Regions from separate parts of the Bradyrhizobium sp. USDA 4449 genome, predicted to be linked through region 3. Evidence: riboswitches for the same ligand, from Rfam matches in the RefSeq annotation. Region 3 holds a riboswitch; each other region holds the start of a gene.
What was found. A riboswitch is a leader RNA that binds a small molecule or an ion and turns the genes downstream of it on or off. The one in region 3 is predicted to bind cobalamin.
Positions count from the first base shown of each region.

Region 1: another riboswitch for cobalamin. It lies ahead of metE (5-methyltetrahydropteroyltriglutamate--homocysteine S-methyltransferase); the one in region 3 lies ahead of ACVIIW_RS15725 (hypothetical protein).
Region 2: another riboswitch for cobalamin. It lies ahead of ACVIIW_RS22690 (TonB-dependent receptor domain-containing protein); the one in region 3 lies ahead of ACVIIW_RS15725 (hypothetical protein).

Region 1 covers NZ_JBSRYD010000001.1:3,625,408-3,636,049, forward strand. Annotated here, with positions in the region: gene ACVIIW_RS16870 (FkbM family methyltransferase) at 1-614, shown strand, start outside; gene ACVIIW_RS16875 (hypothetical protein) at 667-891, opposite strand; gene ACVIIW_RS16880 (hypothetical protein) at 911-1,660, opposite strand; gene ACVIIW_RS16885 (carbonic anhydrase) at 3,186-3,929, opposite strand; gene ACVIIW_RS16890 (thermonuclease family protein) at 3,938-4,690, opposite strand; gene ACVIIW_RS16895 (hypothetical protein) at 6,294-6,548, opposite strand; cobalamin riboswitch at 7,164-7,365, shown strand; gene metE (5-methyltetrahydropteroyltriglutamate--homocysteine S-methyltransferase) at 7,465-9,810, shown strand.
Region 2 covers NZ_JBSRYD010000001.1:4,877,316-4,887,957, forward strand. Annotated here, with positions in the region: gene ACVIIW_RS22665 (cobyrinate a,c-diamide synthase) at 1-105, shown strand, start outside; gene cobA (uroporphyrinogen-III C-methyltransferase) at 102-833, shown strand; gene cobF (precorrin-6A synthase (deacetylating)) at 830-1,579, shown strand; gene cobT (nicotinate-nucleotide--dimethylbenzimidazole phosphoribosyltransferase) at 1,590-2,642, shown strand; gene ACVIIW_RS22685 (histidine phosphatase family protein) at 2,635-3,207, opposite strand; cobalamin riboswitch at 3,281-3,483, shown strand; gene ACVIIW_RS22690 (TonB-dependent receptor domain-containing protein) at 3,600-5,948, shown strand; gene ACVIIW_RS22695 (PepSY domain-containing protein) at 5,961-7,403, shown strand; gene ACVIIW_RS22700 (NAD-dependent succinate-semialdehyde dehydrogenase) at 7,539-8,972, shown strand; gene ACVIIW_RS22705 (MFS transporter) at 9,027-10,163, opposite strand; gene ACVIIW_RS22710 (OsmC family protein) at 10,481-10,642, shown strand, end outside.
Region 3 covers NZ_JBSRYD010000001.1:3,330,735-3,341,376, forward strand. Annotated here, with positions in the region: partial or broken gene ACVIIW_RS15715 (type II and III secretion system protein family protein) at 135-916, opposite strand; gene ACVIIW_RS15720 (hypothetical protein) at 1,418-1,606, opposite strand; cobalamin riboswitch at 2,224-2,419, shown strand; gene ACVIIW_RS15725 (hypothetical protein) at 2,398-2,730, shown strand; gene ACVIIW_RS15730 (DUF3892 domain-containing protein) at 3,569-3,853, opposite strand; gene ACVIIW_RS15735 (hypothetical protein) at 4,983-5,414, opposite strand; gene ACVIIW_RS15740 (hypothetical protein) at 6,157-6,630, shown strand; partial or broken gene ACVIIW_RS15745 (IS481 family transposase) at 6,861-7,817, shown strand; gene ACVIIW_RS15750 (GNAT family N-acetyltransferase) at 7,998-8,585, opposite strand; gene ACVIIW_RS15755 (hypothetical protein) at 9,199-9,648, opposite strand.

The DNA.
Region 1 (10,642 bases), 290 kb from region 3:
CCCTTCTGGAAAAGCCGAATCCCATCATTCTGGATATCGGCTGCAACGATGGGACTGACACGCAAAAGTTTCTCGAGTTGTGTCCGCAACCCGAGCTCTACTGCTTTGAGCCGGATCCCCGAGCGATCGCTCGCTTCAAGACGAAGCTGGGATCCTCCCTTGGTAGGGTGAAGCTGTTTGAAATAGCGATTAGTGATCGAAACGGGACAATCGACTTCCACCCAAGCAATGCCGATGGGGATGCGAGGGATTGGGACCTATCCGGCTCAATACGCCGTCCAAAGAACCATCTTACTGAGTATGAATGGGTGCGCTTTGATCATCCTGTATCGGTTGAAACGCGTCGGCTGGATGACTGGTGCAGCGAAGCAAAGCTGGACGAAGTTGACTTCATCTGGATGGACGTTCAAGGAGCCGAGGCCGACGTTATCGCAGGCGGCATGCGGACCTTGAGCAAGACGCGCTTCATTTACACCGAATATAGTGACCGCGAGCTCTACGAAGGGCAGTTGACCCTGCAAGCCATTCTCAACTTGTTGCCATCATTTGAAGTGGCGGCTCACTACCCTCGCGCTGTGGAAGGTGATGTACTGCTCAAGAATGTGCGTGCGTAGCAGCTGCTCAGATCTGCTCTCGTGTTGTGTGGCTTGCCTTACGTGACGCGCTTCATGGGTAGCCCGGTTGTATTTCACTTCCGAGCAGGGCGCGGCCAGCGCTCTGGAGCGTTCCTTCATTCAACGCTGCGTGCTGGGCAACGACGAAGCTGTCGCACATGGCGCGCGCGAGAGTTCCTGCGGTATAGAGCGCCTCAGTTCCAGCAAGACCGCTTGCAAGCCTGCAGACCTCAGCCCCCTGCCGCGCAGCGTTCGTCGCGGCGAGCCGCATTAGCATTGTGGCGCCCAGAGTTACCTCACCCGTAAGCGCTTGCTTCCACAGCTCCTCCGTGGCCTTGTAAAAAAAACGAACGAGCGGAGCGTAGCATCGCTTCGGCTTTGGCGATTTCAAGCTGGACGTAGCCACGCTCAGCCATCACGGGCGCTCCAGTGATCGAGACGCGGCTTCCTGCCATGGTGGTCACCTCGTCCAAGGCAGAGCGCGCAATGCCGATTCCCACAATCGCGTGCGCCTGGGCAGCGAAAGCCACAGAGGGATAGCGATAAATCGGGCCATCAAGTGTCGGTGGACCGCCGCGGATCAACGTCCATTCCTCTGGCACTATGACATTGCTGACAACAATGTCGTGGCTTCCCGTGCCTTGCAACCCGATGACATCCCAATTGGGCCGGATTGTTACCTTCTCGGCCGGCATCACGGCTACGCGCGGGAGGTCACCAGTCGGATCGTCATCTACAGTGATACCAAGTCCTATCAGATCCGCTCCCGGCGAGCCGCTCGCGAATGGCCACACGCCGTTCACGACAAATCCACCGGTGCATCGCTTGGCTTGCTGGAGCGGGAAAAGCGCACCCGCCAATGCGACGTCGGGTCCATTGGCGTACACATTTCGAAGCGTGTCGTCCGGAAGAGCAGCGAGGTAGCGAGCTCCATCCCCAAAGCTGGCGACCCAGCCCGCAGATCCGTCGACTTCGGAGATCCGCTCGATCAGGCGGCTAAAGTCCGCGGGCGTCCGCTCCTCGCCGCCGAAACGCTTGGCGACCATGGCCCGGTAGACGCCGATACGTCTGAAGCCGTCGATGCTCTCTTTTGGAATATCTTCTGAGCGCGGCCAAACTCGTTGCGACGCTCACGGATCTCAACGAGTAGGGAGGACAGATCAGCCCAGGTCGAAGCGGTGGCATGGGTTTCGGCAGGCATCGTTTCTGTTGGAGCGTTCATAAATTGTCCTCCGTGTCTTGAGCGGATCACCATTGCGCGTTACTCATGTGGCTTGTGCGTGTGGCGAGGCCAGGTGGATGATAGCGGCTACACGGTAATCCGAAGCTGTCGCAGTTGATCTGGAATGCAGGGGATTGCACCCGGTGGCTTCCCAACCTAAGGGACCGGGGAGTTTCACAAGGATGTAGCTGTTGCAGCTGGCCTTGACGCTGGGTTGCCGAGCAATCGATAAGCGGCGGTGACAAGAGCCGTCCTTGCCGTCCTGGGGCCTGCGCCATTCAATGGGGGCATGCGGTGTCATGTCTGCTCCAATGGACGCGTCGTCACATTCGGGACATGCCGAGCCGTACCAGGTGCGGAACTTCTGATTTGCGTTCGGGACGGCGTCCGAGCCTACGGCTTCTTTTCCATTTTCCCACCAATCGACGTGCCATTAAGCATGTCTGCCGCCCTCGTCTTAGTCATGCGAGATCACTGCGCCGTGCCGGCGCAATGCGCGTGGTTCGTGTTTGCTTTCAGACGAAAATGTCATTCAGTCAACAATCCGCAAGAAAAGACGACCTTGGCGGATCTCGACCGCTGACCGGCTGGATTCAACGTTCATGATAAACGCGAAGGCGTGCTCCGATCTCCCGGCGCTACCGACAGCCTCATTTGCTTTCGAGCAACTGCCAGTAAGTGAGGTAGAGGCGGACCTTCGCACGGCAGGTGTTAAACAAGTGTACGAGGGCAGCCTCGGTAGTTCGAGCTGGCTCCAAAACTGCCCGCCCATGCGAGCGAAGACGAAGCGCTTCGAACAGGTTTAGGCTGTTGGAGGTCCGCTTCGCCTTTCTGCGTTCTATGGTAGCTAAATTTATGACTTGCGTGGCCCATTGCGGCCTGTCGCTGCCTGATGCTGAGCATCCGTGGCTACTACCTCAAACGAGCAGTCATGCTGCTCGCTGTAGGCGGTCTTCAGTCCCTGATTGAGCCTGTTGATAAAGTATGTGAGCCGCTGACCCAATAGAGACGTTTGTGCGGCAAGTCGCAATAGAAATCGTGTCGGCTCGGAAGTCCAGAGCTCGCGACTGCTCCGAAGCTTATCGCTTTCAATCGGGCAACCAAGAGTAATGCTGCCGCGCGCGCTATGTGCGTGTGTTGATGCTGGCCACCCGCTGCCGACATGAGTACGTACAACGGGAGGATAGCTAAGAGGCCACGCATACCGCGGGGCTTTTCCGAGGCGATGACAATTGTGAATTGGACAGCATCCGACGCATTTGTTCAAGACAATGGACCATCAAACAGCGCCTTCCCGAAATGCAAAACCGGACTGCGGATGATTTGCCGCGGGTGTGAAGATGCTAGCCCTAGCTCACAATATCCACTTTTCCGGTTTCGAACCGATAGAGGCCCCCCACGACCTTCAGCCGGTTCTGCTCGACCGCATCGTTCAGAATCGGGCCCGTCGCTCTGAGTTTGTTGACGTTGTCGATCACATTCTGTCCAATTGCTTTGGCGAATATGTCGCCGTCTTGCTCTAGAGATGCCTTGACTGAAGGAGCAAGTGCTTTGACCAGGGATGAGATGTGCCCCGGCGGCGGCCTATTCTGATGCAGCGACTTGATTGTCGCGTCTATCGCACCGCAATGATCGTGGCCAAGTACGAGAATCAGTGGCGTGTTGAGCACTGAGACCGCATATTCCATACTGGCGATCGTATCATCGTTAGCGAAGTTGCCGGCAACGCGGCAGACAAACAGATCACCAAGTCCGCTGTCGAAGACAAGTTCGGGCGGGACGCGGGAGTCGGCGCAGGTTAGAACCGCCGCATAGGGATTTTGGCCTTCGACCAAGACCGGGCGCTCGCGCCTGAAATCATCGGCTCGTGGTTCGCCCTGCACATACCGATCGTTTCCCTTCAGCAGCCGCTGCAGAGCAGCATCCGGCGCGAGCACGTTGTCTGGCTTTGGCTGTCCCCTTGCGTCCTCCACATCGACAATGTTGCTGCCGAGTCCGAGAAATACTGTCGAAACACCGAACAACAACAGCGCCCGGCGCGAACGCGCGAACTTGGTTAGGGAGTCCATGTTTAGAGAATGGTCTTCGTGCATGTGTCGCCTCATCGCGCGGCCTTATGCCAGCCGGTGGCTCGGGCTTCCGCTTCGCTACAGAGCCAGCGTTCGCCTCGCTTGTTCGTCATGTCGATTTGTTCATATCCAGGTTGCAGCGGCATGAGATAAATGCGCTCGCCGCTGCGATGGGTTCCCTTTATCAGGCACTCGGGGGACGGCGGTTCAGACAGCAGGATGGATCCTAGCAAAAGTTCCTGAGCGTCTACCGGAACCGAGTTTCCACCCACGATAATTGTGGCCCTGTTGCGGTTACGCCAGTCCCAGGGCGCGATGAACGCCCCGGACCAGAGCCCTGCATAATTTGTGCTCGCCACCAACTCATAGATCACGTAGCTATGTTGAGCTGCACCAGCCGATAGCGCCCAGCCTGAGCGCACCATCCAAGCATTCACATCCTCGCCTTCGATCAAGCAATTGCCTAGGGCGCGCCGTTGCTCATCAAGTCGTTGAGTCTGACAATCCCACGTTCGCCCATTCGCGTGCTTGATAAGCTCGTCGCGAGCGGCTACGCCACAGGCCCACTTTCGGCCTCGGGCGTCGAGGCAAATCTGATCGGTCTCAGGAGCTTCGATTCCAGACAGCCGAATGGTGGTTTGCTCGATCTCAATCGTGTTCCCGTCGAGGATGCGCGGAACACCGCTGAGCGTCGCCGCGCACACCGGAGATGTAATGAGTGCGAGTAATGCGAACATTGTTCCGCGGCGCATCATCCCGACAATATCCTTTCGCTCCTGATCCATGCTCACTGCCGATAGATTAGGCTGTTTGATCGCGTTATATCCGGCGTTCCGCCACAAGCGGTAGAAGTGTGCTCTATGACAGCTTGTCGTGAGTTCGAACCTACGACCTGACGCCACGTAAGGATCAAGTGATTTCATCCGCTGCGCGCGCAGCGAATACGAGCATCGACGTCTTCCTCACTGAAAGCGTACGATACTTCTCGACTTGAGCTGGAGATCCTCGCCTCTAAGCGGCGAACTCGCGATGTTGAACAATCCCGAGCCTCGGAATGCTGCGCTTAGTCTTGCAAATGGTGAGCGAGTCTGGACCTCCGGCGCCAGCGGTTGGGTACGGAGGAGCAGCAACGTCGCTATCGTTGATGACGAAGTCATCAGAAAACAGTACGTGGACGACGGTTTCGACGAGGGCTCGGGGATGAGCCGTCGCAGGCCACGGCTAACAGGGCCGACCCCGGGTGACGTTCTCCCAGGTATCGTCTCAGCCACCGCTGAGTGTCGCTCCACCTCGCTGTGCGGACGCTACTGCGTGGGCACTCAATTGGCGATGCGCGGAGTACGCCGGACCGGCCTTGGACGGAAGCTTATCCACCGGCGCACGCATTGAAAAATGCATGACAGCTGGTTCGCCGGGAAGCAGGCATCTCGCAAACTACGACGGGCCCTCGCGCTCTGCGCCTGTCAGAAAGATCGCGAAATCATGCTGCCCAAAGTACGACGAGCCGAAAGCTCCGGGAGAGGCGACTGAGCTGTCGCAGTTGCAGGGCGCGGGACCGTTCAATGAGGGGCTCGCCTACTCTTCCTCTTTCTCTTCCTCTGGTTCGGTGCGCTGAAACCAGGACCCAGGAGGGAATTTCGCGATATGCTTGGCAAAGCTGGACTGTGGCTCCCCAATCTTTTACTTCGCTCTTCTCGAAAGTGATGACCCCGTTGTGTGTAAAATAACGTGGTCCTTGGATATTACAGTTTACTAATAGGAGAACGCGCCACAGATCACCTTTCTGGGTCGGCTTGTGATTGGGCTTCGGTAAGTAATCTACCACAGCTTCAACGATAGTGCATCGGCCTTTCCGAAGAACATCGCCGAGCCGACCTTGGGGGGTAGTCACAAAATTGAAGTTCGACAGATCGTGTAGAAAGCGAAGGTTTGCGTTCCTTTCGCCATCTGCGACTTCACTGGCGATCAACGAGAGTGCGAGCGCGTGCCAGCCTAATTCCATCGGCTGCGCGTAGGTTGACGCAAGTTCAATTGTACCATCGAGCCCGACTTTCCAGGTGATAACGTAGTGTTCGTCCGATTTGTTGTGTTGGTGCCTGGTCCACGAAACGAAAACAAAGTCGTCTCCGCCAAGTTCAGCGACGCCCCACATTTGGGGGACGAACTGTGCCACCTTCGAGACATTGGAGATGATTTGTTCTACCGTTTCACCATCTTGCGCCCGCCAAGCCGACTTGAATCTCTCGATAAGGGGGCTGTCGACCGACCGGATACGGCTGCTCGTGGCGGCCGGCCAGGCGAGGCAGATTAGAGATGCACCTAGCCACAGATATAGCAGGGGTCTTGCAAACAGTCTCTTCATAACCTCGGCGTCTCCCATCCAGAGACTTAGGCAGCAGGTGACTTGAACTTGCTCTGAGCGAGAGGCAAGAAGTTAGCGACGACGCGATAAGGCTGTTCGACGCCGTTGCCTATGTCACGCGGCGCTAACTTCCCTGTCAGCGACAGCATTCCAATTGGCTGAGCTGGCATGCCCAGCAGCAGCAGTCTGGGCATGCCGACGGATTGCATTCTTCGTGCCAGGCAATGGGCGAAAATACGCATCGATTTTGTGTGTTCTTGTCGCCTTTCCGACGTGCGCATGTTTCGATGCTTCCATTCGGCGCATCGGCCGCAGCTTGGACCCCCTTGTCCCGCAGTAGAAGAAGCGAGCGCCTCGGATGGAAATCTGATCCCGGCTTGGAGTGCCGCTGCCACCATTGAACGGTGTGCTTCACGATCGCCTTCTTCGTTGACCTACATGCCGGCCAGCGACACGAAGCCGAGTTAGCCGCCGACGTTGAAGTCTGGCTGGCAGGCGATCAATCGGCGCGCCGCGTGTGGTGCCCGAGTGCGCCGAAAAAACCTCCGCTATCGATGCGGATCCTTTAGCAAAGAAGCCGCTGCCCGGTGCAGCTGCTGGGCGAACGCTGAAACGAAGCCGCGTCGAACGCTGCATCTGCTCGAAATGGCGGTAGTCCTCGCCGCGAACGCTGCCTTTGTCCCTGCCATCGCCATAGCGTGCAGAGGCATCCCATGGCAGCTACCGATGCTCACTCGAGACTTTCTGACACGCGATCTCTGACCAGCCAATGTTTCCGGGTGGCGGTTAATCGTTGAGACGCACAGTCATTCGCCGGTCAACGGTCATTCGCTTACCAGATGTCGCAGACTAGCTTGGTACACAATCTGAGAGGTTGACGGGAAAGGTCTCCTACCGATAATCCAGGTCGTCGAGGTTCTCCGGGGCGTGTTCGATCCGGAGCTAAGAGGGAAGCCGGTGCAATGCCGGCGCTGCCCCCGCAACTGTGAGCGGCGAGCCACTGTCCAACGATGTCACTGAAGCCTCCACGGCTTCGGGAAGGCCGGACAGCAGCGACGACCTGCAAGCCAGGAGACCTGCCCCGGCAAAATATTGGTCCACGGGCGGGGTGTCTCGGTGGTGCGCCAAGCAGCTGTCGCATGCGCGACTTCGACTGCCTGCGTCCGCCATGGCCTTGTCCCCAACAGGGGTTAAGCTATGTCTCTTCTCTCTCTTCCCGTTGCTACGCTCGGAACGCCACGCATCGGTCCACGCCGTGAACTGAAATTCGCTCTCGAAAGGTATTGGGCCGGTAGGATAAGCGAACAGCAGTTGCAAGAGGACGCATCCGGCCTGCGCGCAGCGAACTGGGCTCGTCAGAGCTCTATCGGCGTCACTATCATTCCGTCGAATGACTTCTCGCTGTATGATCAAGTGCTCGATACAAGTGTCATGGTTGGCGCGATCCCGGAGATCTACGATTCGAAGGGAGAATCCGTTTCCCTTGCGACGTACTTCGCCATGGCCCGCGGATCGCAATGCGACGACCTCGACCCGAGTGTCGGTCACGGCCTACGAGGATCTGGCGCGCCAGCGCAGGAGATGACCAAGTGGTTCGACACCAATTACCACTACATGGTTCCAGAGTTTCACAAGGGACAGGCGTTCAGGCTGTGCTCTCGCAAACCCATTGAAGAATATGAGGAAGCAAAGGGTCTGGGCTTTCAAACCCGCCCCGTTCTTATCGGACCGGTCACATTCCTAAAGCTCGGCAAGAGTGCCGATAACTCGTTCCAGCCCCTCTCCCTGTTGGATGATCTGATTCCGGTCTATATCGAGGTTCTTCATGAATTGGCCAAACGAGGGGCAAGATGGGTTCAGTTTGACGAGCCCAGCCTGGTCCTTGATCTGGACGAGGCGGCGCGAAAATCCTTGCTACATGCCTATAACCGGTTGGCAAAGGAGGGACCGGCTATCAAAATCTTGGTTGCCAGCTATTTCGGCGCACTAGGCGACAATCTGGATACTGCCTTGAGCCTGCCAGTGTCCGGCCTGCACGTCGATCTGGTTCGATCGCCGGAGTTATTGGAGCAGATCATTGCTGACGGGCGAGCTGATCTCGTCTTGTCGCTCGGTGTCATCGACGGCAGGAATGTATGGAGGTCGAACTTGTCGTCGCTACGCCAGAGGCTAGAGCCCGCGATCGCGAAGCTCGGTAAACACCGTGTACAGCTAGCTCCATCCTGCTCGTTGCTTCACGTACCAGTCGATGCTGAACTAGAGACCGGGCTCACTTCCGACGTCAAGAGCTGGCTCGCCTTCTCGGTTCAGAAGATGCGTGAGCTTGCGATCCTGGCGCGGGCACTCGCTGGCGACCGGAATGTCGGGCAAGCTCTTGCCGAGTCGGAATGCGCTGTGACTGCCCGCCGGAGTTCGCCGAAGATCCATGATGCGAATGTTGCTGCCCGGATGAGGGCGATCGACCAGAAGATGCGCCGGCGAACGAGCCCATTTGCCCGTCGTTCCGAGATTCAAAGGGTGCGCTTCGGACTACCAGCGTTCCCTACGACGACGATCGGATCATTTCCACAGACGGCTGAGGTCCGAGGTGCTCGTGCGGCGCATGCGAAAGGCACGATGAGCGACGAACAATATGACAGGTTTCTTAAGGAGGAGATAGCCCGCGCTGTACGTTGGCAGGAAGACATTGGGCTTGATGTCCTTGTGCACGGCGAATTTGAGCGCAATGACATGGTGCAGTACTTTAGCGAAAAACTCGCAGGCTTCGCATCGACCAGCAATGGATGGGTGCAGTCCTATGGCTCGCGCTGCGTTCGTCCCCCGATCCTGTTTGGCGATGTAGTGCGGCCGAAGCCGATCACCGTAGAATGGTGGCGCTACGCGCAGTCACTAACGAGCAAGCCAATGAAGGCGATGTTGACCGGACCGGTGACAATCCTGAATTGGTCGTTTGTTCGCGATGATCTTCCTAGAAGTGAGGTCTGCCGTCAGCTTGGGCTCGCAATCCGAGACGAAGTCCGCGATCTCGAGGATGCCGGTGCAGCCATGATCCAGATCGACGAACCCGCACTCCGCGAAGGATTGCCATTGCGCCGATCGGAGTGGAACGAATATCTCGATTGGACGGGAGATTGTTTCCGCATCTGCTCGTCCGGCGTTAGCGATCAAACGCAAATCCATACACATATGTGCTACTCGGAGTTTAACGACATCATCGGCGCAATCGCCGCAATGGATGCGGATGTAATATCGATTGAGACGTCGCGCTCTAAAATGGAGCTACTGAACGTATTCACAGAGTACAGGTATCCAAATCAAATTGGACCGGGTGTGTACGACATCCACTCTCCACGCGTTCCCGGGACGAGCGAAATGAAGGAACTGATGGTGTTGGCTCAGGCGCGTTTGCAGAAATCGCAGCTCTGGGTCAATCCGGACTGCGGCCTAAAAACGCGCAAATGGGAGCAAGTGCGGCCCGCGTTGGTCAACATGGTCGCTGCCGCCCGCGAGCTGCGCGCTGCATCCGATCCGCAAAACCATTGATCCCGAGCTTAGTCTGTTGTCGACGAGGTTAATTCGCTAGTGGTGATTTGCGTGCTCCACAATGTCGAACCAAAGTACCCGGCCCTTGATGGGCCGGGGATGGAGCGGCGTCCGATGAGACGGTGACGCGTCGCGCTACTTTGTCGCGGTCCGAGGGAGAATCGCCTACGGTTCGAATCAAGAGTCCGGACAGGCAGTTCTTTCTCAAGCGCACGCCGATGCTTGCGGAGATGGAAGCTGCTATCCAAGCCAGATGCGCCAATGTGCGCGTAGACAGATTCACGCTCGATAGGGCCGAAGACGGTACGCGGTCTCGATGGCGCCGGCCGCGACATAAGGCTATCGGCCGTGCCGCCGGCTGGATCAGGTCACAACCTCCGCCGTTGGCATTTGTCGCTTTCCGCAAAGCTAGACCGGCGGCCGGTATTTCCAGCAATCCCACCGGCGGCGGTGCTATGGTCCAACATGCTGTCATGTCACATCCTTTGTTGGTGAGAGACTTTCTTGCCTGCGCGTCACCATCGTTGGCTTGTCGGTGACGTCAAACGCGCCCTCGCGAGCGCGGCAGATCGCTCAGCGAGAGGGGGAAAGACGTCGGAGCCAGTGGACACCATTACGACTCGCATAGTCGCGCTCGGACACGTCATCGGGCTGATTCGCAGGTCAATGATGTAGAGGTCATCGCAAGCGGCGCAGCTTATCATGTTCAGGTAATTTTGGTGCGGCTCTGGTGCGCTTGGCAGCTGTCTTAACAACCGCTCACTGCTGTCGGACGGAAAAGCATAACGGCAAACCAAGTATTTCGGACAGCCATGCGGCGGTTACGGGGGAG
Region 2 (10,642 bases), 1.5 Mb from region 3:
CTGGCGGTGGTGCACGACGCAGCCGGTGCGGTCATCGCCGAGACCGGCTCGCGGCGTGGCCACGCCACCGGCACGTTCTTCCATCTGATCGCGGAGGACCGGTGAGCGGCTTTGTCTCCTTCGTCTCCGCCGGCCCCGGCGATCCCGAGCTTCTCACGGTCAAGGGCGCCGCGCGGCTGCGCGAGGCCGACGTCGTGCTCTATGACGATCTCGCCTCCGGCGCGATCCTCGACCTGGCGCGGCCCGGCGCCAATCTCTTCGCGGTCGGCAAACGTGCAGGGCGGCCTTCGACCAAGCAGCACCACGTCAATCGGCTGCTGGTCGATTATGCCGCCACCGGCGTCCGCGTCGTGCGGTTGAAGTCGGGCGATGCCGGCATCTTTGGCCGGCTCGAGGAGGAGCTGGAGACGCTGCGCGAGGCGGGCATCGGCTACGAGATCATTCCCGGCGTCACTTCGGCCTGCGTGGCCGCCGCGCAAGCCGGCATTCCCCTGACGCGTCGCCATACCTCGCGCCGGGTGCAGTTCGTGACCGGGGCCGATGTCACCGGCGAGCTGCCGCCGAATCTAAATTGGGCGGCGCTGGCCGATCCGGATGCAACGACGGTGGTCTATATGGGCCGACGCACCTTTCCGGCGCTGGTCTCGAAATTGATCGAGCACGGTCTGTCACCTGCCACTCCGGCACTGTTCGCGGAATCGCTTGGCCGCGCCGACCAGCTGATAGTGCGCACCACGATCGCCGAACTGGCCGCGCAGCTGGCGCGCGGCGGCGCGGCGTCCACGGCGGCCGTCATCATGTTCGGCGCGCTGGCGGGGGGCGGATCATCATGATGACCCTCTCGCTGATCGGCATCGGTTGCGGCGATCCCGCGCAGCTCACGCGCGCGGCTGTTCACGCCATCAATGCTGCCGATCTTGTCCTGATCCCGCGCAAGGGCACCGCGAAGTCTGATCTCGCTGATCTCAGGCGAACGATTTGCGCGGACGTGCTCACCACTGCCACCACGCGCATTGCGGAATTCGAGCTTCCCGTGCGCGACGCGCTCGAAGCCGACTATCGCAAGGGCGTTGACGATTGGCACGATGCGGTCGCCGCCACGTGGTCGCGGACGATAGCCGATCATCTCGGCGGTGACGGCAAGGTCGCGCTGCTGATCTGGGGTGATCCGTCCCTCTACGATTCCTCGCTGCGTATTGCGCGGCGGCTCGCTCCCCAGCCGACCATTGAGGTCGTGCCGGGTATCACCTCGATCCAGGCGCTTTGCGCGGCGCATGCGCTGCCGCTCAATGACATCGGTGAGCCCTTTCTGGTCACGACGGGACGGCGCCTGCGCGAAGGCGGCTGGCCTGAAGGCGTCGATACGGTCGTTGTGATGCTCGACGGCGGCACCGCGTTCCAGTCGCTCGATCCTGACAGAATTCAAATCTGGTGGGGTGCCTATCTCGGCATGGCCGATCAGATCATCATGTCCGGCGCGCTGGCCGATATTGGTCCGCGCATCGTGGCGGCGCGGCAGGATGCGCGCGAGCGGCACGGCTGGATCATGGACTGTTATATTCTCAAACGCAGGCCATAAGCGAGGCAGCATGCTCCCTGAATGGATCACTCAAAACTGCCCTGAGCCATCAGCTGTTCATCGCGATGCGGCGATCGCGCGGCAGGCGCAACTGACAAAGCCGACGGGCGCGCTCGGCCGACTCGAGCAGCTCGCGATCGAGCTTGGCGGTCTGCAAGCGACCGAACGCCCCCGCGCGGCACGCGTGCCGATCATCATCTTCGCCGGCGATCACGGCATTGTCGCCCAGGGCGTGTCGGCCTATCCGCAGGCCGTCACCATTGCGATGATGGCGAATTTTGCCTCGGGCGGCGCTGCGATCTCCGTGCTGGCACGCGAGCTCGGCTCGACGCTTGAAGTTGTTGACGCGGGAACGCTGGCGCAAGAGCCGATGCCAGATATCGTCACGGACAAGCCGCGCCACGGCACGCGGGATTTCAGCATTGAGCCTGCGCTGACGCTCGCCGAGCTGGCATTCGCCTTCGAGGCCGGTCAGCGCGCAGTCACGCGAGCGAAGGCCAATCGACCCGATCTCCTGATCTTCGGCGAGATGGGTATCGGCAACACCACGACGTCTGCGGCGATCGCCGCAGGCCTGCTCGGCATCAGCGCCGAAGAGATCGCAGGCCACGGCACCGGCGTCGATGCGGCGGGGCGCGTGCACAAGGCGCGCGTGATCGATGCCGCGATCGCGCGTCATGGCGTGGCCGGCGCGGCGCCCGAAAAAATCCTGTGCGCCGTGGGCGGTCTCGAGATCGCGGCCATATCCGGGGCCATCATCGCGGCCGCGCAAGCGCGAATTCCCGTGCTGATCGACGGGTTCATCGTCTCGGTAGCGGCGCTCGCGGCGGTGCGGCTGAACCCGTCGTGCCAGCCGTTCCTGCTGCCGTCACACCAGTCGGCGGAACAGGGGCATCGGCTGGTGCTGCGGGCGCTGAACGTGCAGCCGCTGATCAGCCTCGATCTCCGGCTCGGCGAGGGGTCGGGCGCCGCGATCGCCCTGCCGCTGGTGCGTTCGGCCTGCGCGCTGCACAATGACATGGCGACGTTCGCGCAGGCCAATGTGCCGGACAGAGCTAGCTGACTTGCTGATTGACTGACACAACCCGCCATCCGGTCGCGAGCCGGTCGATCCGGGTCAGTGACAGCGGATCGATCACGAAGCGCAAGGCTGCTTGCGGCGAGAGATCGAGGGCGATGCAGAGGGCGGCGCGGATGGTGCCGGAATGCACGACGAGCGTTGCGGGGCCGGCACCTATCGGCGCAAGCCCGAGCCGGACGCGCGCGACCTGATCCTCAAAACTCTCTCCACCTGGTGGCCGTCGGCGTGCCGGATCACTCCAGAACTGCGCATAGGTTTCGCCCCCGCTGGCTGCGAGCTCGTCATGCCGGCGGCCGGTCCAGCCGCCAAAATCCTGCTCGCCGAATTCGGGCATCAGTTCAGGCTCAAGCCCCAGCGCCCGCGCCGTCTCGACCGTGCGGCGCGCCGGGCTGGCATAGCTCGCCGCCTTCGGCGGCAGAAGACGGCGCAGCGCCTCGAGCTGCGCGCGATCGTCGAGATCGGCCGGAGCGTCGGCCGCATGGATGGTCCCCGCGACACCGTCGACGCGGGCATGGCGTATCAGCCAAAGGAAGGTCTCGCCTTCCATGCAGATCTCCCAGGGAAGCTCGCCGCCGCGGCAATATCGCCGCATCCGGCACATTGACTCTGTCTTCGCCGTAATCCTAGATGGCGGTGACGGTTTCCCCGAAAGGGGATGAAAAGGGAATGCGGTGCGGGGACGTTGTCCCCAATGCCGCAGCTGCCCCCGCAACTGTAAGCGGTGAATCCTTCGTCGAAAAGCCACTGGGTCCTCGGTCCCGGGAAGGCGACGAAGCGGTCACGACCCGCGAGCCAGGAGACCTGCCGTCAGCCGTGGTCACACGCGAAGATGTCGGTCGGGGAGTACAGACATTCGGCTTCATCGGAAGGCTGACAGCCTGATGGTGGGACCTTGGTTCGCGGTGACGTGCCACTGACGTCACACCGAGGTCCAGGACCGTGTCTTCCATCCGTATTGTACGACCACGCCGCTTTCTGCTGGCGTCCGCCGCTCTCACATCTTTCGCTACCATCGACATGACGGCTGCCCTGGCGCAGCAGGCCCGCGAGCCCCTGCCGCCCGTGGAGGTGTCGCCGCCGCAATCGCGCAAGCAGGCCAAACCCAATGGCCAAAGTGCAGAGAGCGCGCGCCGTAGGGCCGTGCGGCGACCCTCGACCGCGTCGACCGCGTCCAAGCCGGTCGTGCCGAATTCCGCAGCGCCAACGCCACTCAACAGCAACGCGGTCGCGGAGAGCGCTTCGCGCCTCGGCCTGACGGTGCGCGAGACGCCGGCAACCGTCGAGGTCATCCGCGCCGAGACCATCCGCGAGCAGGGCTACCGCACCGTCTCCGACGTCGCGCAAGGCGCGGTCGGGGTCACTGCCGGAGACAATCCGGCCGAGCCGTCCGCGTTCTCGATGCGCGGCTTCACCAACAGCCAGATCAACACGCTCTACAACGGCATCAAGATCGGTCCGCAGAACATGACCTCGCGGATCATGGACACGGCCAATCTCGAAGCCGTGGAAATCCTCAAAGGTCCGGCCTCGCTGATGTCGGGCGAGGGCGCCGCAGGCGGCGCCATCAATTTCGTGAGCAAGCAGCCGCGCACGGGGCAGATCCAGAACGAAGCAGACTTTTCGTTCGATTCCTTGAATTCCTTCCGTACGCATTACGGTTCCGGGGGTAGCACCAACGTGCAGGGTCTGGACTACCGTTTCGACGTCAGCCGGTCCTCGCTCAACGGCTTTGCCGACGACACCAATACCAAGACACTCGACGTCTCCGGCCAGCTCAATGACCGCATCTCCGACACCCTCAAGGTCTGGGGGGCGATCGAGTATCGCGAGGACCGTTCCAAAGCCTATTGGGGCGCGCCGCTGGTGTCGGCGACCTTCAGCGGTTCGCACGCGACGAGCGGCATCGTCTCCGGCAGCTATTTCAACAGAACCGACCTTGGGGCCGTCACGATCGATGACCGTACCTTCAATACGAACTACAATGTCCTCGACGATAGAAACGTTGCGCAGGAAGTGTGGCTGCGCGGCGGTTTCGAGCTGAAGCTGGCGCCCGACCTGACGCTGAAGAGCCAAGCCTACGGCTATGACGCCGAGCGCAGCTGGTTCAACAACGAGATCGAGGCGTTCAATTCCACAAACAACCAGGTCTATCGCGAGCGCTTCTATGTCGCGCACAGCCAGCGCCTCGTCGGCAACATCACTGATCTGGTCTGGGACGCCAACATCGCGGGTTTCGACAACCGCATGGTCACGACGCTGTCGTCGAGCTACCTCGACTTCGTCCGGCCGGGCGCGGCAAACTTCCCGAACGATTTTGTCTCGCTGGTCGATCCCGACCGCGGCCTCTACGGCTTACTCACGACGCAGCAGCAGACAGCGCGGATCGACAACGAGGCGCTGTCGTTCGAGGACCGGCTGAAGCTGACGCGGACCTTCTCGCTCATCGGCGGCCTGCGCGTCGAGCATATCGGGCTCGATCGCAACTCGACCGACGTCAACGGCCTGGAGAAGGCGAGCTTCCCGTTCACAAAGGACTGGGCGCCCGTCACCGGTCGCATCGGCTACACCTGGGAAGCCGTTCCCGGCCTGACCTTTTTCAGCCAGTACGCCACCGGTGCCGACATCTCGGCCAACAACATCTTCTTGCTCACGCCGACCCAGAATCTGGATCTGACCACCGCGCGCACCTACGAGACCGGTGTCAAGCACGTGTTTTGGGACAACAGGGCGGAGTGGTCGTTCTCGGCCTACGACATCCTGCGCAAGAATGTCTATGCGGCGGCCGGCGGCATGACGCTCAACATCGCGGGGCGGCAGGAGTCCAAGGGCGTCGAGCTCGCCGGATCGATCCGCCCAATCGAGCCTTTGCATCTCTGGGGCAACGTCGCCTATGTCGATGCGCGCTATGCCGATTATGATTTTGCCGGCGGCTCGTTCTCCGGCAACACGCCGCCGAATGTGCCGCGCGTCGTCGCCAATGCGGGCGCATCCTGGCGCTTCGCGACGCCGTGGCCCGTGGAGCTCGGCATCGTCGGCCGCCATGTCGGCGACCGCTACAACAGCGATGCCAACGCCGTGACCATGAATGCCTACACGGTCGGCGATCTCTACGCCTTCGTCGACGTCCCCAAGACGGTCTTCTCTGCCGTCGACCAGGCTCGCCTGGCCTTCCGAATCCGCAACTTCACCGACAGGCGCTATGCGATCTGGGGTGACCCGTTCTATCCCGACCAGGTCCTGCTGGGCGCGCCGCGAACCTACGAAATCTCCGCGGCTTTCAAATGGTAGGGCGCTGACCGCATGATGGGCGCGATCGTGCTCTTGCACCGCTGGCTCGGGATCGCATTCTGCCTCCTGTTCGCGATGTGGTTCGCGAGCGGGATCGTGATGCACTTCGTTCCGTTTCCGTCGCTGACGGAAGCGGAGCGGTTTGCAGGCCTGGCGCCGGTCGAGCGCACAGGGCCGATCATGGCGGTTGCCGACGCGGTGGCCGCCAGCGGGATCGCCGAGGCCACGCGCGTTCGCCTGATCCAGCGCAGCGACGGGCCGGTCTATGTCGTATCAGGGCCGTCGCATCTGCGCGCAGTCCGCGCATCCGATGGGGCCGATGCATCGGTGGAATCTGCGGACCTCGCGCTCGCTATCGCCAGGGATCACGCCCGCAGCCGCGGCCTCGATGCTGTTCACGCCGTGGTTGTCGCACGCGCCGATTACGATCAATGGAGCGTGCCGAACGGCCTTGACCGGCACCGGCCTCTGTTCCGCATCACGCTCGGCGATGCTGCCGGAACCGAAGTGTATGTCTCCTCACGCGCGGGCGAGGTCGTGCTGGATACGACGCGCCGCGAGCGTGGCTGGAATCTTGTCGGCAGCGTGCTGCACTGGATCTATCCCACGGTGCTTCGCAGCAACTGGGCGCTGTGGGACCAGATGGTCTCGTCGATGTCGCTGATGGCCCTGATCGCGGCGATGTCCGGGGCGGTACTCGGAATTCTCAGGATCCGAATTCACAGGGACAGAACTCACGGGCGCCTGATCCCTTCGCCTTATCGCGGATGGCACGCCCTGCATCACGTCGTCGGTCTCCTATCGACCGTTTTCCTGTTGACCTGGATCTTCAGCGGCTGGCTCTCGATGGATCACGGCCGGCTGTTCTCGCGTGGGCACTTGACCGCAGCCGAAGTCGGCCTGGCGAACGCCGGGCCGGACTGGCGCGCGGCTCCAACGCTTGATCGGCAGCCGCTGTCGACTCCAGCCCGTGAAGTCGAATGGTTTGCTTTCAATGGCAGCGTCTATCGGCGCGACCGGATCGGACTTGGCAGGCAGAGCTTGATCAAACCGGGCGAGCCGGCCCGCTATCGGCAGACGGCGTTCCTGGATGGGCGGGACGTTCTCAACCTGACGGAGCGCCTGGCGGCAGGCTGCGGCGTGCCCTCCATTCTTGCCGACAACGACGACTATCCCGCTCGGTCCGCCGTCCCCGGAGCCCCGGTCTACCGTTCCCGCTGTGGCGGTCTCTGGTTCGACATTGACGGCGCCGACGGCAGTATCCTGCAACGGCTCGATGCCTCGCGACGGGCCTATCGCTGGGCCTACGGCGCGCTCCATACGTTCGACTTTCCCATTCTGATGGCGCATCCGCGCGTCCGCGATGTCCTGATCGTCGGGCTCTGCGCGCTCGGGCTGCTGTTCTCCGTCACTGGCATCGTGATCGGCTGGCGGCGCCTGCGCCTGTCGATCTGAGCCGCCCCTTGCGCATAGCTTCCGCGCTCGGCTGCGGAGTCATTGATCCCTTTCCGCCGGCCGCCTTTCAGTGTAGCTCTGCGCCCACCTAAGCGGCAGCCGTCAGTCGGGCCGCCGCAATCATGCAGGAGAGCCATGTACCCGAAAGTTCAGATGTTCATCGCCGGCGAGTGGACCGACGGCACTTCCGGCAAGTCGGAGGACGTCCTCAATCCCGCAACCGGACAGCCGATCGGCAAGACCCCGCACGCCTCGCGGGCGGACCTCGATCGCGCCCTGGAAGCCGCCAGGTCCGGCTTCGATATCTGGCGCAAGACCTCGCCTTTCGACCGCTACAAGCTGATGCGCAAGGCTGCGGACATCATCCGTTCGCGCGCCGCCGACATCGCGCCCGTCATGACCATGGAACAGGGCAAGCCGGTCGTGGAAGCGCAGGGCGAGACCATGCTGGCCGGCGACCTCATCGACTGGTTCTCCGAGGAAGCCCGCCGCGCCTATGGCCGCATCGTGCCGCCGCGGATGGGCAACGTCTCCCAGCTCGTGACCAAGGAGCCGGTCGGTCCGGTCGCCGCGTTCACGCCCTGGAATTTCCCGATCAACCAGGCGGTCCGCAAAATCTCGGCTGCTCTCGCCGCCGGCTGCTCGATCATCGTCAAGGGCCCGGAAGAAACGCCCGCCAGCTGCATGGAGCTGGTGCGCGCCTATGCCGATGCCGGCATTCCCCCCGGCGTCGTCCAGCTGGTGTTCGGCGTGCCCTCGGAAGTCTCGGAATATCTCATTCCGCATCCGATCATCCGCAAGATCAGCTTCACGGGCTCGACCGCGGTCGGCAAGCATCTGGCCGCGCTCGCGGGCCTGCACATGAAGCGTGTCACCATGGAACTCGGCGGCCATGCGCCGGCGATCGTGTTCGCGGACGCTGATCTCGACAACGCGGCGAAAATCCTGTCGACCAACAAGTTCCGCAACGCCGGCCAGGTCTGCGTTTCGCCGACGCGCTTCCTCGTGCACGAAAGCGTCTACCAACCCTTCGTCGACAAGTTCGTCGCCGCGGCCAGGGGCCTCAAGGTCGGCAACGGCCTCGACAAGGACACGCGAATGGGGCCGCTGGCCAATCCGCGCCGTGTCGATGCCATGGAAGGTCTGGTCTCCGACGCGGTTCAGCATGGTGCCAAGATCCAGGCCGGCGGCAAGCGTATCGGCAATGAAGGCTTCTTTTTCGAGCCGACCGTCATCACCGACGTGCCGCGCGAGGCCCGTATCATGAACGAGGAGCCCTTCGGACCTCTTGCCCCGATTACATCCTTCCGCAGCTATGACGAAGTCGTGGCCGAGGCGAACCGTCTGCCTTATGGCCTGGCGGCCTATGCCTACACCACCTCGACCAAGACGATGCAGGCGATCGGCGCCGACATCGAGAGCGGCATGGTCTCGATCAACCATCATGGCCTCGCGCTGCCCGAGGTGCCGTTCGGCGGCATCAAGGATTCCGGCTACGGATCGGAAGGCGGCCTCGAGGCGATCGAAGGTTATCTCAACACCAAGTTCGTGACCCAGGCGAGCGCGTAAAGCCCGCACCACGTTCATTGCAAGGCGCGTCACGGCATGCCGTGGCGCGCTTTGTTATGTCGCGGTCACGGCACGTGCGGACAGGGTGACGAGGCACATCATCGCGGCCAGCATCCAGAACGCCATTGGCAGGCCCACGGCGTGGGCGACAAAGCCGATGCCGGCAGGACCAACCAGAACACCAGCATAGCCGGCGGTCGTGATCGACGCCACCGCAAGCCCCGTAGGCATTGCGGTCTGCCTGGCGGCGCGCCGGAACAGCACCGGCACGAGATTCGAGGCGCCGAGACCGATGAGCAGAAAGCCGGCGATGGCGATCGCCGCGCCCGGTGCCAGCAGCAGCACCGCAAGGCCCGCGACCGCGAGCAGGCTTCCACCGACCAGCGTTGCACGGTCGCCGACACGCGCGACGACGACGTCGCCACCAAGCCGGCCTGATGTCATCGCGATCGAGAACACGATGTAGCCGATGCCGCCTTGCGCCGCGCTGACGAGGCCCTCGCCGATGACGAGCAGCGCGCCCCAGTCGAGCATCGCGCCTTCGATCAGGAAGGTGATGGCCGCCAGCAGCGCCAGCAGCAGCACGATGCCATGCGGCAGCACGAACAAAGGTCCGTCCGGCGCTTGTGACGAGCGTCGCAGCAGGCGCGGCCAGGCGAGCGCCATCGCGATCAGCATCAGGACGGAGCACATTAAAGTGCATGCGAGCGGGCCAAAATGGAACGACAGCAGCGCCGTCATCACCGCCGAGCCGGCAAACCCGCCGATGCTGAAGAGGGCGTGAAAGCCCGACATCAACGGTACCCCTGCCGCACGCTCGACCTCGACGGCATGGATGTTCATGGCGACATCGATGGAGCCGAGCGCCGCTCCGAATGCGAGCAGGGCAAGCGCCAATGTCACGGGCGTGCCGGCGACGACCAGAAGGGGCAAGACCAAAGCGAGGCCGATCCCGCCCGCGATGACGATCGGCTTGGTGCCGTGACGGGCGCTCAAGAGGCCGGTGGCGAGCATCGCGACGACCGAGCCGATGCCGAGGCTGAGCAGCAGCAGCCCGAGGAGGGCGTCACCGACGGCGAGCCGCTCCTTCGCGAACGGCACCAGCGGCGCCCAGCATGCGAGGCCGAAGCCGGCGACCAGGAACGAGAGGCGCGTTGCGAGCCGCGTCGCCGGCCGGTCGGCTGATGTCATCAACGAAACTCCGGGAGGGAAACGCGCGCGATTGCGGCGCAAGCGGGTGCTTAGATCATCAACCAAGAACGAACGCCAGAGTTCCGCCCGTGGCACGCGTTGACGAATTGTATCGTTGCATGTCAGCCATAATCCCTTCCGGTCCCGTCCGGGTGGCGGGCGTGCGGGGCGGGCAGCTTGGCGCGTTAGGAGTTGTGAGGAGTTGCAAGCATCCTCTAAAAAGGAGCACAACTTGTGACTTGCTCTGGGCCGCGACGCCGGCGCTATCTTCCAGGGCGCGGACGCCATCGGGCGACCGAACAAGCAAGGAGAACGACATGATCCGCAAGGCAAAAGCAGTTTGGCAGGGCACTGGCCGCGATGGCACCGGCCATCTGTCGAGTGAATCCGGCGTGCTCGCCGAGACGCCATATTCGTTCAAGACGCGCTTTGAGAACGAGAAGGGCACCAATCCCGAGGAATTGATCGCAGCAGCGCAT
Region 3 (10,642 bases):
CCCGCGGTCATCGTGATGGTGTTCGAACGCTGGAAGTAGCGATCCACCTCGTCATGACCGGCGAGGCCATAACATCCGCCGAGCAGGAGCGGCGCGAGCAGAGCCAGATACCTGATGGTCATCTCTCGCTTGCTTTAGTTGAGGGTTTTCACGACCGGCTGGTCGGCAACAGTAGCGGCCGGCGCCGGAAGGGGCGCCCTGACCTCGGGAGCGATGATGTGCCCGTACGGACCCTTCACTTCACCACCGGAATTGACGTAATCGTTTGTAGCGCTTGCGGACTTCCATCTGACCAATTGAGGAAGAAATCGACGTCGTTTGCCGGAAGTCGGGAGTCGAGCGGCGATGCCTATTGCTGGCCGGGTGCCGCCGGCGCAACCAGGCGCGGCGTGACGATGATGACCAGATCGGTTTCCTCCTGCTGGTACGATTTGCTGCTGAACAAGGTCCCGATCACGGGCACCGAGCCGATCCAGGGAAGTTGCGAAACGTCCTGGCGATTGCGAGTCTGCAGCAGGCCGGCGATGGCGAAACTCTGGCCGTCGCGCCGTTCGACCGTCGTGCGTGCATCGCGGCGGGTAGGGGTGGAACGGTCGTCCCCTGGATCGTCACTGCATTGGCGAAATCAAGTTCACTGACCGACGGCTCGATCCGAAGGTTGATCACGCTGCGCGAGAGCACGGTGGCGACGAAGCACAACTCGACACCGAACTTCTTGAAGTCGATTGTGAGGGCTGGAAAGCCGTTCGTCGTTTGGGTCGGGATCGGGACGGGAAACTCGCCGCCGGCAAGGAAGCGGGCGGCATCGCCGGAAAGCGTGGTCAAGTTCGGTTTCGCCAAGCTGCGAGCCAATCTTTTGGTTCCCAAATGCAGAGATCAGCACGTCCACCGAGCCGCCGCCGGCGGTCCTAATAAGGCGACCTCACGTTGCGCAACATCGCTGGCGCGCTGGGGGTCGAGTGTTTCCACGCGCGAGGTTTTCTGCGACAAGGGCGAATGCCTGACGCGCGTCGGCAAATCCCTTGTTGCGAGCGACATGCTGCATCTAACGAGATCGGGTTCGGAATTCCCGGTTTCGTCGATCGTCTCAAAGCTGGGTGTCGAATAGGATGACGCTGCGGTCCAATTGACGGGGTCGGCGCAAATCAGCTGTCAATCGGGCTATGCCGACCGCGTCGAGCTTCTCGCGGATCATTTGATTAGATGCGCCGGCATTGCGGCAGTCTGCCCTGACAGGGCGGGCACATTGCCGCGGACGACCGCTTCGGGCTGTTCCCGAATTGCCGTTTGCTGGCCCGCCCGGCAACCGGGCGAAGGTCGCGGCGCTGCGGGTGTGCTCGGTCGTCCCTCGGACTGCCGCCATACTGAGAGCCGGGTTCAGGAAGAACTGCCTATTGCTGAGCGCCGCCTCACAGCGTCAGATGTTGGCTGTTCGCTTGAACCACTTCCTTGGTAGGCCAATGTAGTAGCCGCGCCTGCGAAGCTCTAGCCCGGATCTATTGAGCGTATCGCAAATGGATTTCACAGGCGTGCCGGCATCAACAAGCTTGCGCAGCAGTTCGTCTTCTCGTTTGGTCCAGCGAGGAGAGCCGAGAGTCAATTTCAATCCAACCTCTTAGCCCACACTTCGTCACACTCTAATCTGTTCACATGAATTTCGCCATCCTAAAATTTCGCATTCCAGAACACGACCTAAAATCGTAGAAAAAGCTTGGGCCTCCGGCGCCTTGTCTGTCCCAGTTATCGCGTCGGCCTCAAGAAAGGAATGGCAGGCGAGGCGCTCCTTCGAAAGCTATACGTTGGCATAGACGAAGCTCCCGGATCCTCTGCCAACGAGATTTCGGAGCCACTAGGATTCAGCCAGACTTGTAGGACAACCTGTGAGATGGCCGTGCGGCCGAGGAGTTAACCCCGCTAGACCGGATACTTGACCCGCGATGAGCGGCCCCAGCCGCAACTATGTCGGCAGCTACATCAGGACGTCGAAGTGGGGAGCTATCGGCTATCGCCGCGATGGGCTAACGCTAGAATTAGTCCGCCGCGCGGCCACCACGCGCCCAGCCGAGAAGAACTCCGCCATTCTCAAGGGGGGACAAATTCGCAAGCAAGTTTGCACATTGCCCGCATCACGTGCGAAGAAAGCAAGACGTCCGTTCCCCGGCCCAACAGCGTTGGATGTGGGGAGCAATCAAACGCTCCCAGCATAGCAGCACACGTGCTCTGTTTTGGCCTTGCAGTTCCATTCCCGCATCTCGTAGGATGGAAGCTAAGAGGGAACCCGGTGCGCCGGCGACGGCTATTCCGAGGCTGCCCCCGCAACTGTAAGCGGCGAGCGGTTGTCATCGTGGCGCGGTGACGCGCACTGTCCGTGACGACATCGTCGACGTCGCCAAGACCATGGTGAAGCTGGAGGAGAACTTCGTCGACCTCGCCTTCGGCCTCGGCAAGATCGAGGGCATGCGAGCTGAGCAGATCCACGCCTACGTCCGCTATGTCGCCGACTGGCGACTGACCCAGCTGCGGATTGCCCCGGTCTTCGGCTTCTTCGAGGCCAAGGAGGGCGGATTCACCCAGCTCAAGGCGCATCCATTGCCGTGGCTTGTCGAGATTCTCAATGGTGTCGAGCACGCCTATTTCTTCGAGCAGCGCGCCACGGAGTACTCCAAGGCGGCAAGCCGCGGCAGCTGGGACGGCGAAAACGGGGTGTGGGCGGCTTTCGGCCGTATCTAGCCCATCTTTATTGATGAAGGGCCTGTGGGTGGCTGGCGAGGCGAGTGTGGTTTGACCCGCTGATGGGACGTGAGATTCGGTTGCTGAGACCAATTCTGCGCTGACATCATCGAGGCAACCACACCGGCCATGGGCGACGATACGATTCTGCCCTTCCTGTTTCCAGCGGTCGGGCGCAAGACGATCACAGCCGCCTTTGATGGTGGGCGGCTGTTTTCAGCGGCTATGATGTGGAGGGCTCCACGACCCGAACCCGCTCGAATGCGACAGGCGACTAAAGGACTCCTCGTTCTGTGGATTCATAGCACCCGAAGGATCATTGAAATCCCTTGGCTGCCTTCAAAAGCGCCCCGAGCTTATCCGGCGGCGTCCCGACCATCGACCGCGCCTCCGGCCGGTCGAACATAAGGCGATCAGGCCAGCCTAGCTGTCCTCTCACCGATGACTTTTCTAGTGAGCGCCTCGTGGCCAACCGAATAACCCTTGAGATAGATGTCCTCAGTAATTGTCAACACGAAGCTATTGCCCGAGCAGTCGTGTGCTTGACGCTCGCAGCCATCATAGGCTCGTCTGTATTGTTCTCGACGGCAAGCGGCTCACACGGGCCGCTTTTCGTTTTATGGATGGCCGCGCAGTCTCGTCAGCTTTTGGTCAGCCAGCGCGGATACGGAGCCCCGGAGTTAGCGGGACGTGGCAGGGACAGCGCGATGGCACCAGAACGGTCAGCGCCGAGTCACGTGCCGCTAGCTTCTATGGTAGTGCGGGCGGGGCAGGGACAGCGTCCTGTCATGCCCCAAGCCAACAGGCGCCGAGTCTCGCCCGCACTGCCTGCGATCCCTCACGGACACTCAGGGAGCGAGAGGAGATTGTCCGGTTGAATTCCATCCACTGTTGTCTTGATGTACTTGTGTCGGCCGTCGGTCGCGACGATGACCTCGACAGTGATGCCTGATTCTTCGACGTAGAACTCCCACTCGCGGCTTTCGATATCTCCAATAGTCTTCGCGACGGATAGCCTCCATCGCGTTCCGTCTGAATTCAGCCCGCCGACAAATTTGATTCTCTCATGTGCGTTTCGCCTGTCAGACGTGTTTATGCAACGAATGCGCACGCGTTTTGCCATGCGGGGTCTCCCGTCTCTGCAGGCTGTCGGACCAGCTTAGAGATTGCCTGACGACGTGGGGCCGACCGGTTCTGGTAGTTGTGCCAGGGCTTTTCCTGATGAATGTATCGTACCGTCGGCTTCTTCCGCTGCTGTGAGGCTGGCTGTGTCGAAGTTGGCGGTGCGTTGCAGGGACAGCGCTCTGCCTCCAACGGCTCGGGCGCCGAGTCACGTTGCCGCTAACTTCGACTGCGGATGATCCAAGCAGGCGGTGATCACCAGGGGCGAGGACCCTCGGGAGCGTAAGTCAACGCACCCGCTGCCACTGGCTGATTTTGTCCGGTATGCCCAGGTTTGATGGGTCTCCGGCCGAAGGCCAAGAGCATGTCTCGTTCGCCAAGTCTTCGGCCGCGGAGGCTGGCGAAGCATACCGCCCCAATGTCTCATCACCGAGCGTGACCGTAAAATCCTCCCCAGTGGGAACGATCTGAGCCACCCCAGCGTGAGTTTTGTAGAACCATTTCACCATCTGCGACCCTTCCATGAACGTGCTGTGGTTTCACGTCCGAATGTACCTCGACGGCGCTGAGCATGCTCGCACCACCTTACATTCTCGTCCCCACCAATTCTGATAGGCGCCCCGGTTACTTGTCCGCGCTATTATCTGGTGGCGCCAGGGAGAACGTGACCCTCTCAGGAGCAAGGTGGCCGGCCTTGCCGTTCCAAGGGGGAGGGCTGGCCACCGATGTTAGGGGTGCGTGGCAGGGACACCACGGGGCCAACGGATGCACTCATTCGAGCAGCACATCACCCCACTGCGGTCGCAAGCGCTTGCGGTGCTTGCAGCCAGTCAGGCCCGTGCGGCCGATCAGTCTCTGAGCCAAGCAGATCGCCAAGTCGCGACGTTTAATGCCAGGGAGGCTGAGGCAATGGTTAGACATACTCGATTGCGTGAAGCCCAATCTCGGGCCGAAGGAGGCACGGAAGATCGCTGCACGCATACGCGATCTTCTAGGGGGCGCGCGTGAGCACCAACCGGTTCGGGTGGGACCCCTGTGAGACTTTCGCCAGCGTCGCGCCCGCGCTGCTTGCCGGTGCTGGCGCAACATGCGGGCGTCCGAGCCGCCGGCGCGAGTAGGAAAGTGACCAGCTATCCTCTGTAGCCAATTAGATGAGCGACCTCCACTAAAAGGTGGCCGACCATCATGCAGGCGCTTTCGGCCTTATAGACGTCGGCAGTTGTGGCGCGCTCAGGGTATCGAAACCAATACTCTTTGTGATAGCGGCTGAGGTGTTCCGCGTCCTTTGCAGCGCCGGGGCAAAGGCGCTCACGAAGTCCATCGGCTTTTGCTAACAAATCCGCTAGGTCGTGGGACCGCTGCAGCGCAGGTTGATGCTGCCCCTGAAATTGCAGCAATGCTTTTAAGCCATTCTCGATGCTGAAGCCGATGAGAAGGTAGAAGGGAATTCCTATTCGGGAAATATCTTCGCCGGGTGCAGAGGAATGAATGCGTTTGGCACCATCTAGCAATGCAACCGCATATGCCAGCTTGTCGATATGAAACTCCGCGTCTTCTGTCATGAGCGCCCCTGCAGCAAAGTTCCAAGCATGATCAGGCAGTGCTCGCTGAACCTTTTCGCCGCACGAGGCGATTATGATCCCCGTCTCAGCCCAATCGTTCTATTGCTCGTCCCGTCGCCTTTCGTCGTCAGATAGTTTGAGACTGGTCAGGCTTTTTTGTGAAGGGAAGCTCTGGCTCATCAGGGAATGGGTCTTCCTCCAATCTTGCGCAGTGTAGTCGATCAGCTCCGCGGCCCCTTTGGCGCGGGCGAATGCTCGTGGATGGCTGCGGCTATGATGTGGGCTCCGAGCATCCTACCGATCTTGATGGCCGGAGTGCCTGTATGAGCAGATTCTGTCCAGAGCGTAGTGCCGCTAGTTCCATGAGGCCGTAAGCCGCGGTAGTGGAGGCGCCTTGCTCATATTGGTGCCGGCGGTGGTGACCGCCACGATCTACACGGCCTTGCTACAGCAAGGGGTAGAAAAGCTGCAGTGCGACGCGTTAAGAATTCGCGGCGAAATGAGTTCCGCGCTGTTGGCCCGCCGGCTCTAATGGATGTAGCGCGGTCCGCTTAGGTCATTGACCTAACAGATCTTAAGAATGCGCGAGTACACATCGACTTCTTGAGCCGCCTTGATCGACGCTACACTTGGCTCGGCGTCGCGGGCCTCGAACTCGCGGCGAAAGACGGCATGCTCGAAGGAGTAAGTGTCGCACAGCGACCTTGGTTCAGACGGGGCCTTGTCTCGCCGGCGGCTATCGATGTGCATGCCGCTCAACTACTGGCCACCCAGTTGCCTGCATCTCGTGAGCCCTATCGGTATCGACCTGGCAGCGCCGTTGCGCCACGCCGGCTCCGTTGCCGGGGTCATCGGTGCCCACCTTGACTGGAAATGGGTCGCAGAAGGCATGGACTCGTTACAAGTAACCGGCATTGACGTGCTGCTGCTTTCGGGGGATCGAACCGTCATGTTTGGTCCGCCCGATCTTATCAACAAGCCGCTCAACATCGGCTCCGCGCTTGCGGCTAGTCGCGTCACGACTGCGTCTCTGCGCGAACGTTGGCCTGACGGCAGGGACTACTTCACCGTGATCGTTCCGACGGTCGGCTTCGCGAACCTTCCAAGCTTCGGTTGGTCTCTTCTGGTTCGGCAGAGTGCCGACGAGTCGCTTGCGTCCACCCGTAATCTAATCCATTCTGGAGCAGTTTCGGTGCTTGTGCCATTGCCACACTAGCACTGCTCTTTTGTGCGGCGCAGTGGCTGAGGACGCCCCTTCGCCGGCTCTCGAATACAGCGGAGGCCCTCTTGCACGATCCATCCGCGCACCCGCCATATTCGGAGACACGCTTCATTGAAGCGGCGAGGCTCAGTGACGCGCTAGCTCGCATCCAGTCGAAGCTGATGGGCATGTTTAGTCCCACACTTTGATGGTGCATCCTTGTCGCACGATTCGAAGGAAGCGCTATGGGACATATTTTACACGGCTGCGCCACCACGACGGAGGCAGTCCGTCGAGCCATACAAAATAGTCAAGAGAGCCTGAGAGGTCTCCCCAAGCGCTACGGGATCAACCAGAAGACTGTCGTGAATGGAAGCAGCGCGAGACTGTCACCAATCGTTCGACTAGGCCCAAGGAAGCCAAGTCGACTGTCCTTTCCATCGAGGAGGAGGCGATCATCGTTGCTTTCCGGCAGCATACGCTGTTGCCACTCGACGATTGCCTTTATGCGCTGCAGCCGACCATCCCGCATCTGACGCGGTCTTCCCTGCATCGCTGGCTCCAGCGTCACGGCATCAGCCGATTGCCGGAAGTCGGCGGTAGCAAGCCCTCGAAGAAGAAGTTCAAGGCTTATCCGATCGGCTACTTCCACATCGACATCGCCGAGCTTCAGACCGCCGAAGAGCAAGCTCTACCTCAACGTCGCAATCGATCGCACCAGTAAGTTCGCGTTCGTGCAACTGGCTAGGAACACGGGAAGGACTTCGGCCGCGGCCTTCTTCGAAGCTCTTATTGCGGCCGTCCCCTACAAGATCCACACGGTTCTCACCGACAATGGGATCCAGTTCACCTTCCCACCGCGGGATGCGGACGGCCCGACAGCAAGATACGCGACGCATATGTTCGACATGCGCTGCCGGGAGAGCGGGATCGAACATCGGCTGACTAAGATCAAGTATCCCTGGACCAATGGTCAGGTCGAACGCATGAACCGCATGATCAAGGGCGCGACCGTCCAACGCTATTACTACGGTCGACACGATCAGCTCGAAGCTCACCTTGCCAACTTCATCAACGCCTACAACTATGCTCGGCGGCTGAAGACCCTGAAGGGCCTCACACCCGACGAATACATTTGCAAATGCTGGACTTCCCAGCCCGAACGATTCAAACTCAACCGCTCCAGCAAATGCCGTGACTAAACACCTAGTGCAGCTCACTGGGCTGTGCGCCTTAGAGGCAGCAGCCGCACGCGCCACGTTGTTGGGAAGTACTCAAAGCGGACATCGGCCTTTATTGGTGGCGCACTCTGGCCAGACCAGTTCGCCATCTCCGCAGCGAAGCCCCGGCATCTGGAGCATGCGAAGCGTCTCCGATCTTGGTCAATAAGCCGTTCGCAACATTGGCGTGAGTGGGGGCGAAGAACCGTGCTGTATCTCTCCAATAACCTTGAAGCCGTGACGTTGGTAAAAGGGAATGTTTTCCGGGTTCGAACTTTCGAGGTAGGCAGCGATGCCCTGCTCATCACATCGTTGAAGAGCGTATTTCATCAGCAATGTGCCAAGCCCTTGTCCGGCCCAGTTCGGATCGACGGCAATGAGAGGCAGATACCAATGTGGCTCCGGCGGATGATGTTCGGCCATTCCCTGCCGGAGGTGTGCCATATCTTCGGTGACCTCCGGGCGCAGGGACAGCGCCATGATTGCGTCCAGCGCATCTTCATCTTGCTGCACGTCGGAAGGCAGCCACAGGGCCGCGGCGCAACTCTCTCCGATGACGTATGCTGTGCCATGCTCGAATGCTCGTCCGCCACAGGCGTTAACGAATTGAGGCATTCTCCTAAGATATTGCCCTGGGTCAGGCCAACTCCAACGCATCAACGGATCGGCGGCAAAGCCGAGCACAATTGTCCAGACGGTGCTTGCCCGAATGCTTGCGTTCGCAGAGGTGACTTCCATCTCCGTTGTCATGATGTCGTTCTTGGGGGGCAGAGTTGTAAGGGGGACACGGGGCCGATACCTCGGAACGGGAGCGGAATGAAATGCAGCATGGAGGTTTCGTCGGGCGCATTTGGTTTCTGTTCGGGCTCTCCTCCTGCCTCAGAAGGCCGCCTTCGACGGTCGCTTCGGACGAACGCGCCTCGGTGGCTGACCCTTGGATCTGGATCTTCGTGGCGAGCACCAGTGCTTCCGGGCCTGGGAGCGTCATCTGGATCCTGCCCTTCCTAAAGGGAGCGTCAACTTTCTTGGCCTCGACAACGTTCGGCAGGCCGCTCGAAAGAAACCAGGACGCTTTGAGATTGCAAGTACGAAGAAGTCACGGCACGCAACCGATACGAACATCGTGCGATGGCTGCGATTGAACCGGGCTCCCGGCACGGCCAAGCAGGTTAGCAAACGTCGCGCGTCGACGTCGAGATTGGCAACGATTTTTATGAGGCATCACCTTGTCTCCCATTGAGCTGTTCTGCGTAAGGTCTCCTGTTCAAAACACGTGCCAACTGCCAACTGGTGGCAGGCAAATCTCCAGTTGTGGAGAGTGAAGAGCGGCAGGCGGCATTGTTGACCCTTCCTTTTCGCACGGTCACGAGGAGGTCGATTTGGCGAGAGCCGTGTTGCTGACGTTGTCGGGTTGACCAGCCAACGCATTGCGCAAATTGCTTCGGTGTCTGCGCGCGAACGTCGACTCATCACCAGGTTCCGTCATAGCTCTCCACTCTGGCGGCTGCGGATTGTTGGCGGGATTGGTATTGTGCTTGATCATCCGCGCAATCAGTCCGCAGCCGACCAGTGACTGCAGGGCTGTCTCCAATGCATCGGCAGTTGCCTCGGCAAAAACCTCGCAATCGTCAACGTAGGCTGCGAAGTTCTTCAAATACTCCTCTTGCTTCGTCGGAATCTCGATCATCGCCTTTGTCCATTCGTAGAGCGGATACCGCTCGATGCCGTATCTTTCGGCGGTGGCCAAGTATGCGGTAAAGGTATCGAACAGACATTTTGGGGCGGCGCGATGGGATATGAGAGTATCGAACAATGGCCCCAACTTCGGCTCTTGGAGTCTTAGTCGTATCGCCTCCGCCACAGCCGAATCGCTCATACCAAATCTAAGCTGGTATTCCCACTGAGACGTCACGGTTTTCCTCCAGTCGCACCCGACGTGTCTTCACCAGCTACTCCAGGCAGTCCTTCCGGGGCGGTCGTTCGGCGAGTTTTGGGGCGTCAACAAGCATTCACCGCTGGGCAGACCGGGATCTTGCAAGAACGAACAAATTCTGCGCTGCAAGTATTCGGCTGTAGACCAGTTCCGCCTCCAGTTGGGTTATGCATCGGCGAAGACGACGGCAACCTCTGCGACGTTTCCAGTCCCGACACCGTCAGGTTGAGCTTGCCGCGCGCACATGAGGGAACTGCAATCGAACAAGGCGTCTCGAAAGCAAGCTGCGGCATCAATTCGGTGATAGAATTCCAAAAGCGGATTGTTACGTCAACGTTTGAACCTCCTGCCAGAGCGGACCTCGAAAGGCCTGCTTGTGGGGCCATTCGGCAACTCCACAAAACTTCCGCATTTCTGGTCCGCGAAAGGTTCTTCCTTCCAGACCATTTAACATCCTCCGTACAGTTCGGCCTGCCGCTGCATAGTCAGTGAGAACTCATCTCCCTTGGCGATCACAATCAACTCTTCCAAATTTCACTCCCGAAGGTCGTGCTGCCGACCAACAAAACGCAAGCCTGATGTGCCCAAGGCATCGCATTCAGCGATCTTATTGCCGTGGCCACTTATGGCCAGGCACGTCCTCTTTGCGGCCAGTTAGTCAGCGATGCAGCTGCGATTAGGCGAGGCCGTGTCACTAAATTACAATTGAAAGCAACCTTGCGCTCCTCCAAGAAATGGTAGGGAGTGTGCGCTCCACTTTCGGATATCGTCCGCTGCCTACGCTCAGAGCAAGAGCGGGCGCGAGCCAGAGTGAAGGGCTTTGACCTTGACGGGGTTGCAGCCAAGCTTGACCCGGGGCTGAAGTTGCTCCTGA